Regions from separate parts of the Vogesella indigofera genome, predicted to be linked through region 2. Evidence: predicted binding sites of a transcription regulator. Region 2 holds the regulator's gene; the other holds the start of a gene.
What was found. The regulator FNR, encoded in region 2, switches genes on or off when oxygen is low (the NO sensors DNR and NnrR bind a similar motif). The targets are predictions, from matches to a motif close to TTGATNNNNATCAA.
Positions count from the first base shown of each region.

Region 1: the regulator FNR is predicted to act here: its motif matches at 4,256-4,269, upstream of PQU89_RS11080 (hemerythrin domain-containing protein).

Region 1 is NZ_JAQQLA010000005.1:103,809-110,249, reverse strand. Features, by position in the region: gene PQU89_RS11105 (cbb3-type cytochrome c oxidase subunit I) at 1-743, opposite strand, end outside; gene PQU89_RS11100 (c-type cytochrome) at 785-1,210, opposite strand; gene cobA (uroporphyrinogen-III C-methyltransferase) at 1,373-2,167, shown strand; gene PQU89_RS11090 (hypothetical protein) at 2,318-3,553, opposite strand; gene PQU89_RS11085 (DUF2249 domain-containing protein) at 3,562-3,777, opposite strand; gene PQU89_RS11080 (hemerythrin domain-containing protein) at 3,764-4,201, opposite strand; gene PQU89_RS11075 (MarR family transcriptional regulator) at 4,366-4,875, shown strand; gene PQU89_RS11070 (efflux transporter outer membrane subunit) at 4,999-6,405, shown strand; gene PQU89_RS11065 (HlyD family secretion protein) at 6,425-6,441, shown strand, end outside.
Region 2 is NZ_JAQQLA010000004.1:220,885-227,325, forward strand. Features, by position in the region: gene PQU89_RS06765 (alanine/glycine:cation symporter family protein) at 1-1,311, shown strand, start outside; gene hemN (oxygen-independent coproporphyrinogen III oxidase) at 1,533-2,942, opposite strand; gene fnr (fumarate/nitrate reduction transcriptional regulator Fnr) at 3,054-3,800, shown strand; gene PQU89_RS06780 (efflux transporter outer membrane subunit) at 3,893-5,275, opposite strand; gene PQU89_RS06785 (efflux RND transporter permease subunit) at 5,265-6,441, opposite strand, start outside.

The sequences.
Region 1 (6,441 bases), on a different contig from region 2:
ACTTTCACCAGCACGAAGGCCAGCATCGCGCCCATGATCAGTTCCCACACCCCTTCCACCCACAGGTGCACCACCCACCACCAGAAGTACTTGTCCAGTACCAGGTTGTCCGGGTTGTAGAATGAGAACAGGAAGAAGATCGCCAGCCCCCACAGGCCCAGCATCATCACCATGCTGATGCTGGTCTTGCGGCCCTTGAGCACGGTCATGCTCAGGTTGAACAGGAAGGACAGCGCCACCAGCACGATGCCGATCTTGGTAATGGTCGGCTGTTCCAGGAACTCGCGGCCCATGGTCGGCAACAAGTCGTTGCCGGTGATCTTGGCCAGCGTGGCGTACGGCACCGCCAGATAGCCGACGATGGTCAGCGCCCCGGCGATCAGGAACACCCAGAAGGTGATGATGGCCAGTTTCGGACTGTGCAGCTCGCGTTCCGATTCTTCCGGAATCAGGAAGTAGCCGGCGCCCATGAAGCCGAACAGCAGCCACACGATCAGCAGGTTGGTGTGCACCATGCGTGCCACGTTGAACGGGATTTCCGGGAACAGGAAATCGCCGATCACGTACTGCAGGCCCATGATCAGGCCGAACAGGATCTGGCCGACAAACAGGCCGATCGCGGCGACAAAGTACGGCTTGGCCACCGCTTGCGAGCGGTACTTGAGCTGGACATTGGTGAGCGGGTCATTGGCCGCCGCCGAGACGCTGGCAGCGCGCGCGGTGGCCATTGCGGAGGAAGTCATCTGGTTCTCCTTGGATGATGAATTACCGGGATCGACAGGCATCAGCCTTCGATATTCGGCGGCCAGTTATTGGTATTGATTTCCGAGCTGTACTTGAGGAAGGCCACCAGGTCGTCGAGTTCGGCATCGTTGAGATGGAAGTTCGGCATCTGGCGACGTCCCGGCGCGCCGGTCGGCTGCGCCTTGATCCAGGCCTTGATGAATTCCGGGCCACGGCGCTGGTAGACGTTACCCAGCTCCGGCGCGAAATAGGCGCCCTCGCCCAGCAGCGTGTGACAGCCGATGCAGTTGTTGACCTCCCACAGCTTCTTGCCGCGGGCGACCTGCTCGGTCAGGTTGGCGCGGTTGTCGCGCTTGGGCAGCGCCTGCACCGTATCCAGTGTCAACGCCACGAACAGCAGGAAGAAAAACACCGCGCCACCGTAAAAGATGTTGCGCGCGGTCGATTTGGTAAAACTGGCGCTCATCGCGTCCTCCTTTTCTTGCGTCACCGGGAACCCGGCGTGTCAGGGCGAACTGTACGTTTCCACCCATCCAGATAGCATTGATGCGAATCAACGATTCCCGGGCGCCGCCGTTCCTACACTGGCGTCATCCCCTTAGCGGCCGCCGGCCAGACTGGAACAGCAATGAACGCCCCTGCCTCCTTCCCCCATCCCTACCCGCTGCGCCACGGCCAGGTCAGCCTGGTCGGCGCCGGCCCCGGCGATCCGGACCTGCTGACGCTGAAGGCGCTGCGCCGCCTCAACGAGGCCGACGTGGTGCTGTACGACCTGCTGGTGTCCGACGCGGTACTGGCGCTGGTCAACCGCCGCGCCGAGCAGATCTGCGTCGGCAAGCGCGCCAGCCGCCACACCCTGCCGCAACAGGACATCAACCAGCTGATCGTGACCAAGGCGCAACAAGGGCTGCGCGTGGTGCGGCTGAAAGGCGGCGACCCGTTCCTGTTCGGGCGCGGCGGCGAGGAGCTGGAAACGTTGGCCGCAGCCGGCATCGCCTGCGAGGTGATCCCCGGCATCAGCGCGGCGATGGGCGCGGCGGCGGCGGCCGGCATTCCGCTGACGCACCGCGACTACGCGCAGGGCGTCAGCTTCGTCACCGGCCATCGCCGCGACGGGCAGAGCACGCTGGAGTGGACCGGCCACACCGGCGCCGAGGAAACGCTGGTGGTGTACATGGGGCTGGGCGAGGCGGCCAATATCGCCGACCAGCTGCAAGCCGCCGGCCGCGCCGCCGCCACACCGGTGGCCATCATCGAGAACGCCACCACCGCGCAACAGCGGGTGCTGTGCTGCGAGCTGGCCAGCCTCGGTGCCTGTGTGCAGCAGCACTCGGTCAAACCCCCGGCCCTGCTGATCATCGGCGAGGTGGTACGACTGCAGGCCAGACTACAGGCGACGCTGGCTCAGGCGCTGGCCGGCTGAGCACCTGTTCACGGCCACGCGCGCTCACGCGAGACAAGGCAAAAACGGCCGGGAAGCGGCGTTTATCCAGAGATAAACAAGCATCCCGAAGCCGTTTTTAATGCCGTATTGCCACCATTGAGATCAAGTCGCGGCCGATCGTGAAAGTCTCTAAGACGGCAAGGCGCGGCGGGCGGTGCGATACTGCCGCGCCGCCGCGGCGAAATGCCATAGCAGCAGCGCCAACAGGCCGAGCAGCGCCAGCGCCAGCGGCCAGCCCAGCTGCGGCTGCCACACCCACAGCGCCGCCAGCGGCTGCAGCAGCAACAGTGCGAGCCAGCTGTGCCGCGCGGCGGTTTCCGGCACGAAGGCATGCAGCGCCGGGACGCGATGGCGTGGCGGCGCCGCATTCTTCAGGTGCAGCCACAGCAGGAAGGGCACGATGCGGTACAGCATGCCGACCACCAGCGTCAGCGCAAAACCACCGAGCATACACCACGCCAGCGCGCGCGCCAGCCACGGCGCACTGCCCTGCCACGCCAGCAGCGGCAGCAGTACCGCCAGCAAGGCCAACAGCGCAAACGCCAGCCACCAGTACGGCAGCAGCCACTCCTGCGGCCGCCGGCTGGCGCGCAGCAGGCGCAGGCTGAGTGCGGCAAACAGCGCCAGCGGCAGCCACGCCAGCGACCACCACGGCCACTGCGGTTGCCACAGCAGGCCAGCAGCGCCGGCCAGCAAGGCCAGCAGCCACAGCGTGGCGCCGTGGCGCTGCCACCAGCCGGGATAGGCCGGCGTCAGCAGGAACATCGGCGCGATCACCTGCGCCACCGCCATCACCAGCAGCAACACCCAGCCCTGCGCCGCCAGCCGGTGCAGCGGCAGCAGGCTCAGCAGCGGCCACGGCCGACCCCAGCCCAGCACCGCCAGCATCGACAGACCCAGCAGCAGGGTCAGCAGCAACAGGCCTAGCGCCAGGCGCAGGCCGCGGCTGCTGCCGTCCGCCGCCGGGCTGCGCCACAGCCCGTACAGCAGGCCCGACAGCGCGGCGGCCAGCAGCGCAAACAGCACGCTGGCCAGCTGCAGCCACGGCGGCGCCAGCGCCCGGTAAAAGCCCCAGCACAGGCTGGCGGTGGCCAGCTGCCACAGGCTCCACACCCCCAGCCGCCACCACGTTGGCCGCAAGCAGGGCACGCCGGACACCACCGCCACCATCTGCAGCAAGGCGCCCAGCATGGCGTTGCCGAGCACGCCCAGCGCCAGCAGGTGCAGCGGCAGCAGCAGGCTCAGCGATGGATAGTCGTTGTCGGTCAGCAGCAGGCTGGCCGCCAGCGGCAGCAGCCAGCACGCCGCCGCCAAAAAATAACGCACCGGCAGCGAAAGCGGCGGTGCGCGGTCAAAACTGGGCATGGCCTGCATCAGGGCAGCACCAGCTTCAGCACCACCCCGCTCATGTCCGGCAGCATTTCACTGTCAAAGCTGACCTTGCGCTGCTGTAGCAGCGGGATCAGCGGCCCGGGGAAGTGCGGCAGCACATAGGCCAGCTGCTGGCCGCTGCTGCCGTTGTCGACGTCGTCGAGGATGATTTCCATTGGTTCCGGCGGCACCAGGCCGCGCAAATCACGGGGTGACATGGCGTAGCTCCTGCAACAAGGAGGCGGCATCCGGAATCCGGCTGTCGCACATTGGGTAGAGGATGTTCTCCTCCTTCATATTGTGCTGCTGCATCAGTACCAGCAAGGTGTCACAGGTGGCGGCCACGCCGCGAGCGTCACGCTGCAGCAGATCGCGGTTGAGATCTTCCATCAGCTCGCGCATCTGTTCGTGCTCGTAGCGCATCACCGCGGTCGGCCCGCCGCGCATGCCGGTGGCCGCTTCCAACGCCTGGAACAGCCGGTTTTCCTCGTCGGCAAAGTGCTGCGCCATTTCCTCGCAAAAGCTGGCGCACAGCGCATCGGCGCCGGCCCAGTCCTGCTGGCGCACCGCCTGCTCCAGCGCGGCAAATGAGTCGTCGCAGTGGCGGTGCACCGCGCTCAGGTGGGTTGTCAGGTTCATCATCAGGCTCCGGTGGGGTGTTGCCGACAGTATTGCCGCGGCGCAGCACACGGCTGAATGATGCCGATCAAGAAACCCGCGCCCTGTCGGCCGGCGCCAGCGCACCGCCGGCGCCACGGGATAAGTTCCGCCTTGAAATAAATAGTAACGCACGTTATTATTACCCGATGAAAGCACCTGCCTGCGGCCACAGCTTTGCGGCCACCGAACACGCCATCGACACCATCGCCCGCCGCCTGCCCGGCAGCCCGCGCGAGGAAGTGACCCTCACCCGCCTGCTGCTGCACATCCAGCCGCTGTTGCTGGGCTACTTCAACCAGTCGCTGGCGGTGCACGACATCAACGAAACCACCTGGATGGCGCTGATGGTGCTGTACGCGCGGCCGGAAGAACGGCTGATGCCGTCCGAGCTGTCCGATGCGCTGGCGTTTTCGCGCACCAATGCCACCCGCGTGGTGGACGATCTGGTGAACCGCGGCCTGATCCGGCGCCAGCCCTGCGCCGTTGACCGCCGCCGCACCTATCTGGAGCTGACCGACAGCGGCCTCGCCTTCATCGAACAGGTGATGCCGGAACAGCGGCAGCAGGTGCGCGAGCTGTGGGCCGTGTTCAGCGGTGAGGAACGTGCGCAGCTGGAAGCGCTGCTGCGCAAGCTGATGCAGCAGCTCGGCGGCTGAGCGCCAGAACCCGCCACCCGGATCACCAAGGTTGGCCGCAAGCCCCACGGCATTGCCGCCAGCCACCCCCAACCCGCCCCGGCGGTTTTTTTCGACACAAGTAGTCACGCAGGTGACAGTCAAATGAGAAACTACAACCCATCCTTGCTGCCCGTCAGCGCCCTGCTGGCACTGCTGGCCGTGACCGGCTGCGCCACCCCGGCGGTGGCCCCGCTGCAAAGCCAGCCGCTGACCCCGGCCGCGCTGGCGGTCAGCGAAGCCGCCTCCCCCTTTGCCGCCGACTGGTGGCGCGCGCTGAACGACGCCAGCCTCGAGCAGCTACTGGCGCAGGCGCTGCGCAACAATCCGGGGCTGGACGCCGCCGATGCCCGCCTGCGCGCCGCGCGCGCCGGCATTGCCAGCGTCGCCAGCAACGACGGCCTGAAGGTCAACGGCAACCTCGGCGCCAGCCGCGCGCGCACCTCGGAATTCGACGCGCTGCCACCGGCCATGCTCGGCCAGTGGACCACGCTGCAGACGGTGTCCGCCGACTTCAGCTACCGCTTCGACTTCTGGGGCAAGACCCGCGCCCAGCTCGCCGCCGCCCGTGGCCAGGCCCGTGCCGCCGAGCTGGAAGCCAGCGACGCGCGTCAGAGCGTGGCCTACGCGCTGGTCGGCAGCTATGTTGAATGGCGCGGCGCGCAGGCTAGCCTGACGCTGCTACAGCAAGACCGGCAGCAGGCCGCCAGCCTGCTGCAAAACGCCGAGCAGCGCGTCAAGCACGGTCTGGCACAGCCGGACGAGGTGCTGCAGGCCCGCGCCCAGCTGGCCGACAGCGACGAGCGCCTGCTGCGCGGCGAGCAGCGCATCAGCGCCGCCGCCCACGCCCTCGCCGCGCTCAGTGCCCAGCCGCAGGCCGCCATCGACGCGCTGCCCGCCGCCGCGCTGCCGCAGTGGACGCTGGACACCGCACCGCTGAGCAGCAGCCAGCTGGGCCTGCGCGCCGACGTGCAGGCGGCGCGGGAACGGGTGGAGGCCAGCCGCGGTAACGTCGCCGCGGCGCGTGCCGACTTCTATCCCGATGTCCGTCTCAACCTGATGGCCGGGCTGTCGGCGCAGGAGCTGGGCGACCTGTTCAACCCCGGCGCGCGCGTGCTGCGGTTGGCACCGGCGCTGACGCTACCGTTGTTCAGCAACGGCGAGCTGAACGCACGCCTCGACAGCCGCAGTGCCGAGCTGGAAGCCGCCATCGCCAGCTACAACCAGACGCTGCTGAACGCGATCCGCGATACCGCCGACCACAGCAGCCAGCTGACGCGGTTGCGTCAGGCCGAGGCCGCCAAGCAGCAGGCGCTGCTCGCCCGCCGCGACAGCGTCGCCAAGGTGCAAAGCCGTGCCAGCGCCGGCCTGGCCACCCCCGCCAGTCTGCTGGCGGAGCAGCGCCAGCTGACCCAGGCCCGCCTCGCCGCGCTCGAACTGCACATCCAGCGCCTGCAAAGCCAGGCCGCCCTGATCCGCACGCTGGGCACCGCCCCGGCGGCCACCCGCTGAATTCCGGAGCAAGAACACCATGGACAACACCACCCC
Region 2 (6,441 bases):
ATGCAGATCCGCCTGCTGCCGCGCGGCGTGAAGGAAATGCTGGGTGGCCGCAACCACGTCGCCGGCAGTAACGACATCTCCTCGTTCCAGGCCTTCGCCACCGGCCTCGCCAGTCGCGTCGGTACCGGCAACGTTGCCGGCGTCGCCACCGCCATCGCGCTGGGCGGCCCTGGCGCCGTGTTCTGGATGTGGATGACCGCGTTGCTGGGCATGGCCAGTGCCTTCGCCGAGTCCAGCCTGGCACAGCTGTTCAAGGTCAACCACCACGACAACACCTTCCGCGGCGGTCCGGCCTACTACATCCAGAAGGGCCTGAACATGCGCTGGCTGGGCATGGCGTTCTCGATCTCGCTGATCGTCGCCTTCGGCCTGGTGTTCAACGCGGTGCAGGCCAACTCCATCGTCGCCGCCACCGAAGGCGCGCTGGGTTGGGACAAGAACCTGGTCGCCATCGGCCTGGTGCTGCTGACCGCGCCGATCATCTTCGGCGGCCTGCGCAAGGTCGGCCAGGTGGCGGAATGGATGGTGCCGCTGATGGCCGCGCTGTATCTGGGCATGACCGTGTACGTGATCATCACCCATGCCAGTGAAGTGCCGGGCGTGCTGCTGCTGATCGTGAAGAGCGCCTTCGGTCTGGAACAGGCCGCCGGCGGCTTTGCCGGCTACGCGCTGAGCCAGGCGATGATGCTGGGCATCAAGCGCGGCCTGTTCTCCAACGAGGCCGGCATGGGCTCGGCCCCGAACGCCGCCGCCGCCGCCACCACCCGTCACCCGGCATCGCAGGGCCTGATCCAGATGTTTGGCGTGTTCATCGACACCATGATCGTGTGTACCTGCACCGCGCTGATCGTGCTGCTGTCCGGCGCCTTCGTGCCCGGCGCCGAGCTGAAGGGCGTGCAACTGACCCAGGCGGCGATGAACGCCACGCTGGGTAGCTGGGGCGGCACGCTGCTGGCGGTGATCATGTTCCTGTTCTGCTTCAGTACCATCATCGGCAACTACGCCTACGCCGAAGGCAACGTCGAGTTCATCAAGAACAACAAGACGGTGATCTTCGTGTTCCGTCTGGCGGTACTGGGCATGGTGGTATTCGGCTGCCTGGGCAGCTCGATGCTGGTCTGGGACATGGCCGACCTGGCGATGGGGGTGATGGCGCTGATCAACCTGTTCGCCATCGTGATGCTGTCCAAGTACGTGTTCGTGCTGCTGAAGGACTACCAGCAGCAGCTGAAGGCCGGCGTGAAGCAGCCGGTGTTCGACGTGAAGCAGTATCCGGAAATCGAAGCCAAGATCCACAAGGACGTGTGGTAAGCCTTGCGGCCAACCCTGTTCCGAGCAAGCCCGCGAAAGCGGGCTTTTTTGCGCCCGGCCATGGCGCCGGGCCGGCGGAGCGAGCGCTAGCTGATCCCTGCGTAGCAGAGCGCACCGCCACCCTCGCCCACGCGCCGCCGTGGCCGGCATAAAGAAAAAGGTTGGCCGCATCGCTGTGGCCAACCTGTGTGCCTGCCATCACGCCACCGGGGCGGCGAGGGTCAGATGGTTTTCGAATAGCGCGCGTGCGTGTCGCGTTCGCGCAGATGGCGGTCGAACACCATCGCGATATTGCGGATCAGGAAGCGGCCCTTCGGCTCCACCATCAGGAAGTCGCCGTCGAAATGCAGCAGGCCCATCTGCTGGAATTCGCGGATCTTCGGCAGCTCGTCGGCGAAGTACTCGGCGAAATTGATGGCGAAGGTCTGCTCGATCGCCTCCACCGACAGCGAGAAGCGGCACATCAGCGCCTGGATCACGCTGCGGCGCAGGATGTCGTCCTGGGTCAGCGTCATGCCGCGCATCACCGGCAGGTGGCCGGCGTCCAGCGCCGCGTAGTAGGCGTCGATGTCCTTTTCATTCTGGCTGTAACAGGGGCCGACCTTGCCGATCGATGACACGCCAAAGCCGATCATGTCGCAGTCGGCGTGGGTGGAATAGCCCTGGAAGTTGCGCTGCAGGCGGCCCTGTTCCAGCGCGCGGGTCAGCTCGTCACCGGGCTTGGCGAAGTGGTCCATGCCGATGAACACATAGCCGGCGTCGCTCAGCTGCTGCACCGAGTTCTGCAGGATGTCGAGCTTGGTGGCGCTGGACGGCAGGTCGGCCTCGTTGATGCGGCGCTGCGGCTTGAATACGGTCGGCAGGTGCGCGTAGTTGTACAGCGCGATGCGGTCCGGCGCCATCGCGATCACCTTGTTGACGGTGCTTTCCAGCGAGTGCGCGGTCTGCAGCGGCAGGCCGTAGATCAGGTCCACGCTCACCGACTTGAAGCCGGCCTCGCGCGCGGCGTCGATCACCAGCCGGGTTTCTTCCTCGCTCTGGATGCGGTTCACCGCCTGCTGCACCGCCGGATCGAAATCCTGGATGCCGACGCTCATGCGGTTGAAACCGAGCCGACCCAGATGCAGCACCGTGTCGCGGCCAACCTTGCGCGGGTCGATCTCAATGGAGAACTCGCCTTCCGGCAGCAGTTCGAAGTAGCGGTTGATGACGCCCATCACCCGGTCCAGCTGTGCATCGGACAGGAAGGTCGGCGTGCCGCCGCCGAAATGCAGCTGGATCACCTTCTCGCGACAGCCGAGTTTTTCCGCCACCAACGCGATTTCCTTTTCCAGGTAGTCGAGGTAGGCGTCGGCGCGGCTCTTGTCCTTGGTGATGATCTTGTTGCAGCCGCAGTAGTAGCAGATGGTGTTGCAGAACGGGATGTGCACGTACAGCGAAATGCCGCGATGGTTTGCCCCAATGGTGCGCTGCGCCAGGCAATGCTCATAATCACTCACCCCAAAACCGGCGTGAAAACGATCGGCAGTCGGATAGGAGGTGTAACGCGGACCGGACCCTTCCAGTGTTTCGATCAGGGTCCGGTCGAAAACACATTGGGTCGGGATAAATGCAGAATGAGCAGTCATCATATATTTTGATTGGAAATCTGGTGGGGGACTGGTAAATTTGCGCAATTACGCCTTGATCTGCATTGACGCTCATCAAGCAAGCTCATCTGTCCCTGGAAATCGACTCTCGGTATGAACGATCTGTCCTCCCCCCTGCATTCGCTGAAAGTCACTTGTTCCAACTGCAGCCTGCGTGAATTGTGCCTGCCGGTGGGGCTGAACCGTGACGAGATGGCCCAGCTGGATGCCGTTATCCGTCAGAGCCGCCGTTTCAAGCGCGGTGAGTACCTGTTCCGCAGCGGAGAAGGCTTCCGTTCTTTATACGCGGTGCGCACCGGTTATTTCAAGACCTGCGTTTCCAGCCAGGACGGCCGCGAACAGGTCACCGGTTTCCACATGTCCGGCGAACTGATGGGGCTGGACGGCATTTCCTCCAACACCCACGGTTGCGACGCCATCGCGCTGGAGGACAGCGAGGTGTGCGAGCTGCCATTCAGCCGCATGGAAAGCCTGGGACGCGACATCCCCAGCCTGCAACACCACTTCTTCCGCCTGATGAGCCGCGAGATCGTGCGCGACCAGTCGGTGATGCTGCTGCTGGGCAACATGAAGGCGGAAGAACGCCTCGCCGCCTTCCTGCTCAACCTGTCGCAGCGCTTGGCCAGCCGCGGCTTTGCCGCCAACGATTTCATCCTGCGCATGAGCCGCGAGGAAATCGGCAGCTTCCTCGGCCTGAAACTGGAAACCGTCAGCCGCACGCTGTCAAAATTCCAGCAGCAGGGCTGGATCCTGGTCGATCACAAGCACATCCAGCTGGTGCGGCCGGAAGAGCTGAAGGCCCTGGTGGCCGGCTGCTCGCAGGCCAACAGCGCCGGCTAAGCCCATACATACCATCGCGCCGCCCGCCGGCGCGCTGCAAAAAAAAAGCCCGGATCAGTCGATCCGGGCTTTTTGCATCGTGCGTTGCGGGGTCAGCCGGCCTGCCAGCCTCCACCCAGTGCCGCGTACAGCGACACCACCGCCGACAGCCGCGCCAGGCGGGCGCTGGACAGTGCCTGCTCCACCTGGAACACGCCGCGCTCGGCATCGAGCACGTCCAGATAGCTGGAGTAGCCGTTGTCGTAGCGCAGCCGCGCCAGGCGCAGCGCCTCGCGCAGTGCCGCCAGTTGCTGTAGCTGCGCCTGTTCGGTGGCACGCGTGGTGCTGACCGCCGACATCGCGTCCAGGGTATCGGCAAACGCCTGCTGCACCGTCTTCTCGTACACCGCCAGCGCCTGCTTCTGGCGCGCGTTGGCGGCATCGACACCGGCGGCGATACGGCCGGCGTTGAAGATCGGCGCGGTCAGGTTGGCCGCAAAGTTCCAGGTCTGCGCCGGGCCGCTGAACAGGTCGACCAGCGCGGTGCTGGCGCTGCCGATGCCTGCCGACAGGCTGATGCTCGGGAAGTAGGCGGCGCGGGCGACGCCGATGCGGGCGTTGGCCGCGATCAGGCTGGCTTCCGCCGCCGCCACGTCGGCACGGCGCAGCAGCAGGTCGGACGGCAGACCTGACGGGATCTGCTCCGGCTCGGCCAGCGCCGACAAGGCCTTGCCGCGGCCAAGGTTGGCCGCAATGTCACGCGGCGAACGGCCCAGCAGCACTGCCAGCGCGTGTTCGGTCTGCGTCACCGCCTGTGCCAGCTGCGGCACGGTGGCACGCGCACTGGCGGCCTCGGCCTCGGCCTGGCGCAGCTCCAGTTCGGAGGTCATGCCGCCGTTGAAGCGTTTCTGGCGCAGCTGCAGCGATTGCTCGCGGCTTTGCAGCGTGGCACGGGCGCTGGCGAGCTGGGCATCGTAGCTGGCGAGCTGGAAGTAGCTCTTGGCCACCTGGCTGCCCAGCGACAGCCGCAACGCGGCCAGCGAGCGCTCGCTGGCGCTGACGTCGGCCAGCGCCGCTTCGCGTTCACGGCGCAGCTTGCCCCACAGGTCCAGCTCCCAGCTGGCGGTCAGCCCGGCCTGGCGGCTGTCGAGCAGCGCCCCGCCGCCACTGCTGTAGGCCGAGATCTGGCTGCGGCCGCTGCCGGCGCTGGCGCTGACCTGCGGCAGCAGGCCGGCACGCGCCACACCAGCGGCGGCGGCGGCTTCTTCCACCCGCCCCGCGGCCTGCACCAGATCACGGTTGTAGCGCAGCGATTCGTCTATCATCGCGTCCAGCACCGGATCCTCGAAACTGCGCCACCAGTCGCTGGCAACCGGCGCCACGTTGGCCGCAGCCTGCGGCATTTCCAGCTGCGGACGCTGGTAGTCGGGGCCGACCGCGCACGCCGACAGCGCGGCGGCGACCATGATTGGCAACAGCGCTTGCTTAAGCATCATGCTGTTCTCCTTGTGGCGCCGGCTTGCGCTGACTCCACTGCATAATCAGTTTGAAAAACAGGGGGATGAACAGTGCCGCGATGAAGGTTGCGGCCAACATGCCCCCGATCACGCCGGTACCGATCGAGTGACGGCTGGCGGAGCCGGCGCCGCTGGAAATCGCCAGCGGCACGCAACCGAGGATGAAGGCCAGCGAGGTCATCACGATAGGGCGGAAACGCAGCTTGGCCGCCTCCACCGCCGCCTCGGTCAGCGAACGCCCCTCTTCCATCTTCAGCACCGCGAACTCGACGATCAGGATCGCGTTCTTCGCCGCCAGGCCGATCAGCGTCACCAGTGCCACCTGGAAGTAGATGTCGTTCTCCAGCCCGCGCAGCCAGTTGGCCACCAGCGCGCCGAATACCGCGAACGGCACCGCGGTCAGCACCGCGATCGGCAGCGTCCAGCGCTCGTACTGTGCCGCCAGGATCAGGAACACCATCACCAGCGCGATCACGAACACCGTCGACGAGGCACCGCCGGTGGATTTCTCCTGGAAGGCGGAGCCGGTCCACGCCAGGGTGTAGCCATCCGGCAGGGTTTCCTTCGCCAGCTGTTCCATCACCGCCAGCGCTTCGCCGGAGCTGTAGCCCGGTGCCGGGCCGCCGACCAGCTTGGCCGACGGGAAGGCGTTGTAGCGCTCGACGATTTCCGGGCCGGTGGCCTGTTCCACCGTCACCAGGCTGGACAGCGGAATCATCTGTCCGTTCTGCGCACGCACGAACACGGTACGCAGGTTGTCGACGCTCTTGCGGAACTCGGCCTCCGACTGCAGCTGCACGGTGAAGATGCGGCCGAATTTGTTGAAGTCGTTGACGTACAGCGCGCCGAAGGTGCTCTGCATGGTGTCGAACACGTCGTCGATCGGCACGCCCAGCGCCTTGGCCTTTTCACGGTCCAGCTGCACGTTGACCTGTGGCACGTTGGCGGAGAAGGTGCTCTGTACGCCGGCCAGTTCCGGCCGTTTTGCCGCCGCCATCATCAGCGCCTGCGCCTGGGCCGCCAGCTCGCCGGCCGAGGCACCGGCACGGTTCTGCACGTAGGCCTCGAAGCCGCCGGTGGAGGACATGCCGGAGATCGGTGGCGGGTTGAAGGCCAGTACCAGCCCTTCCTTGATGCCGGCACCT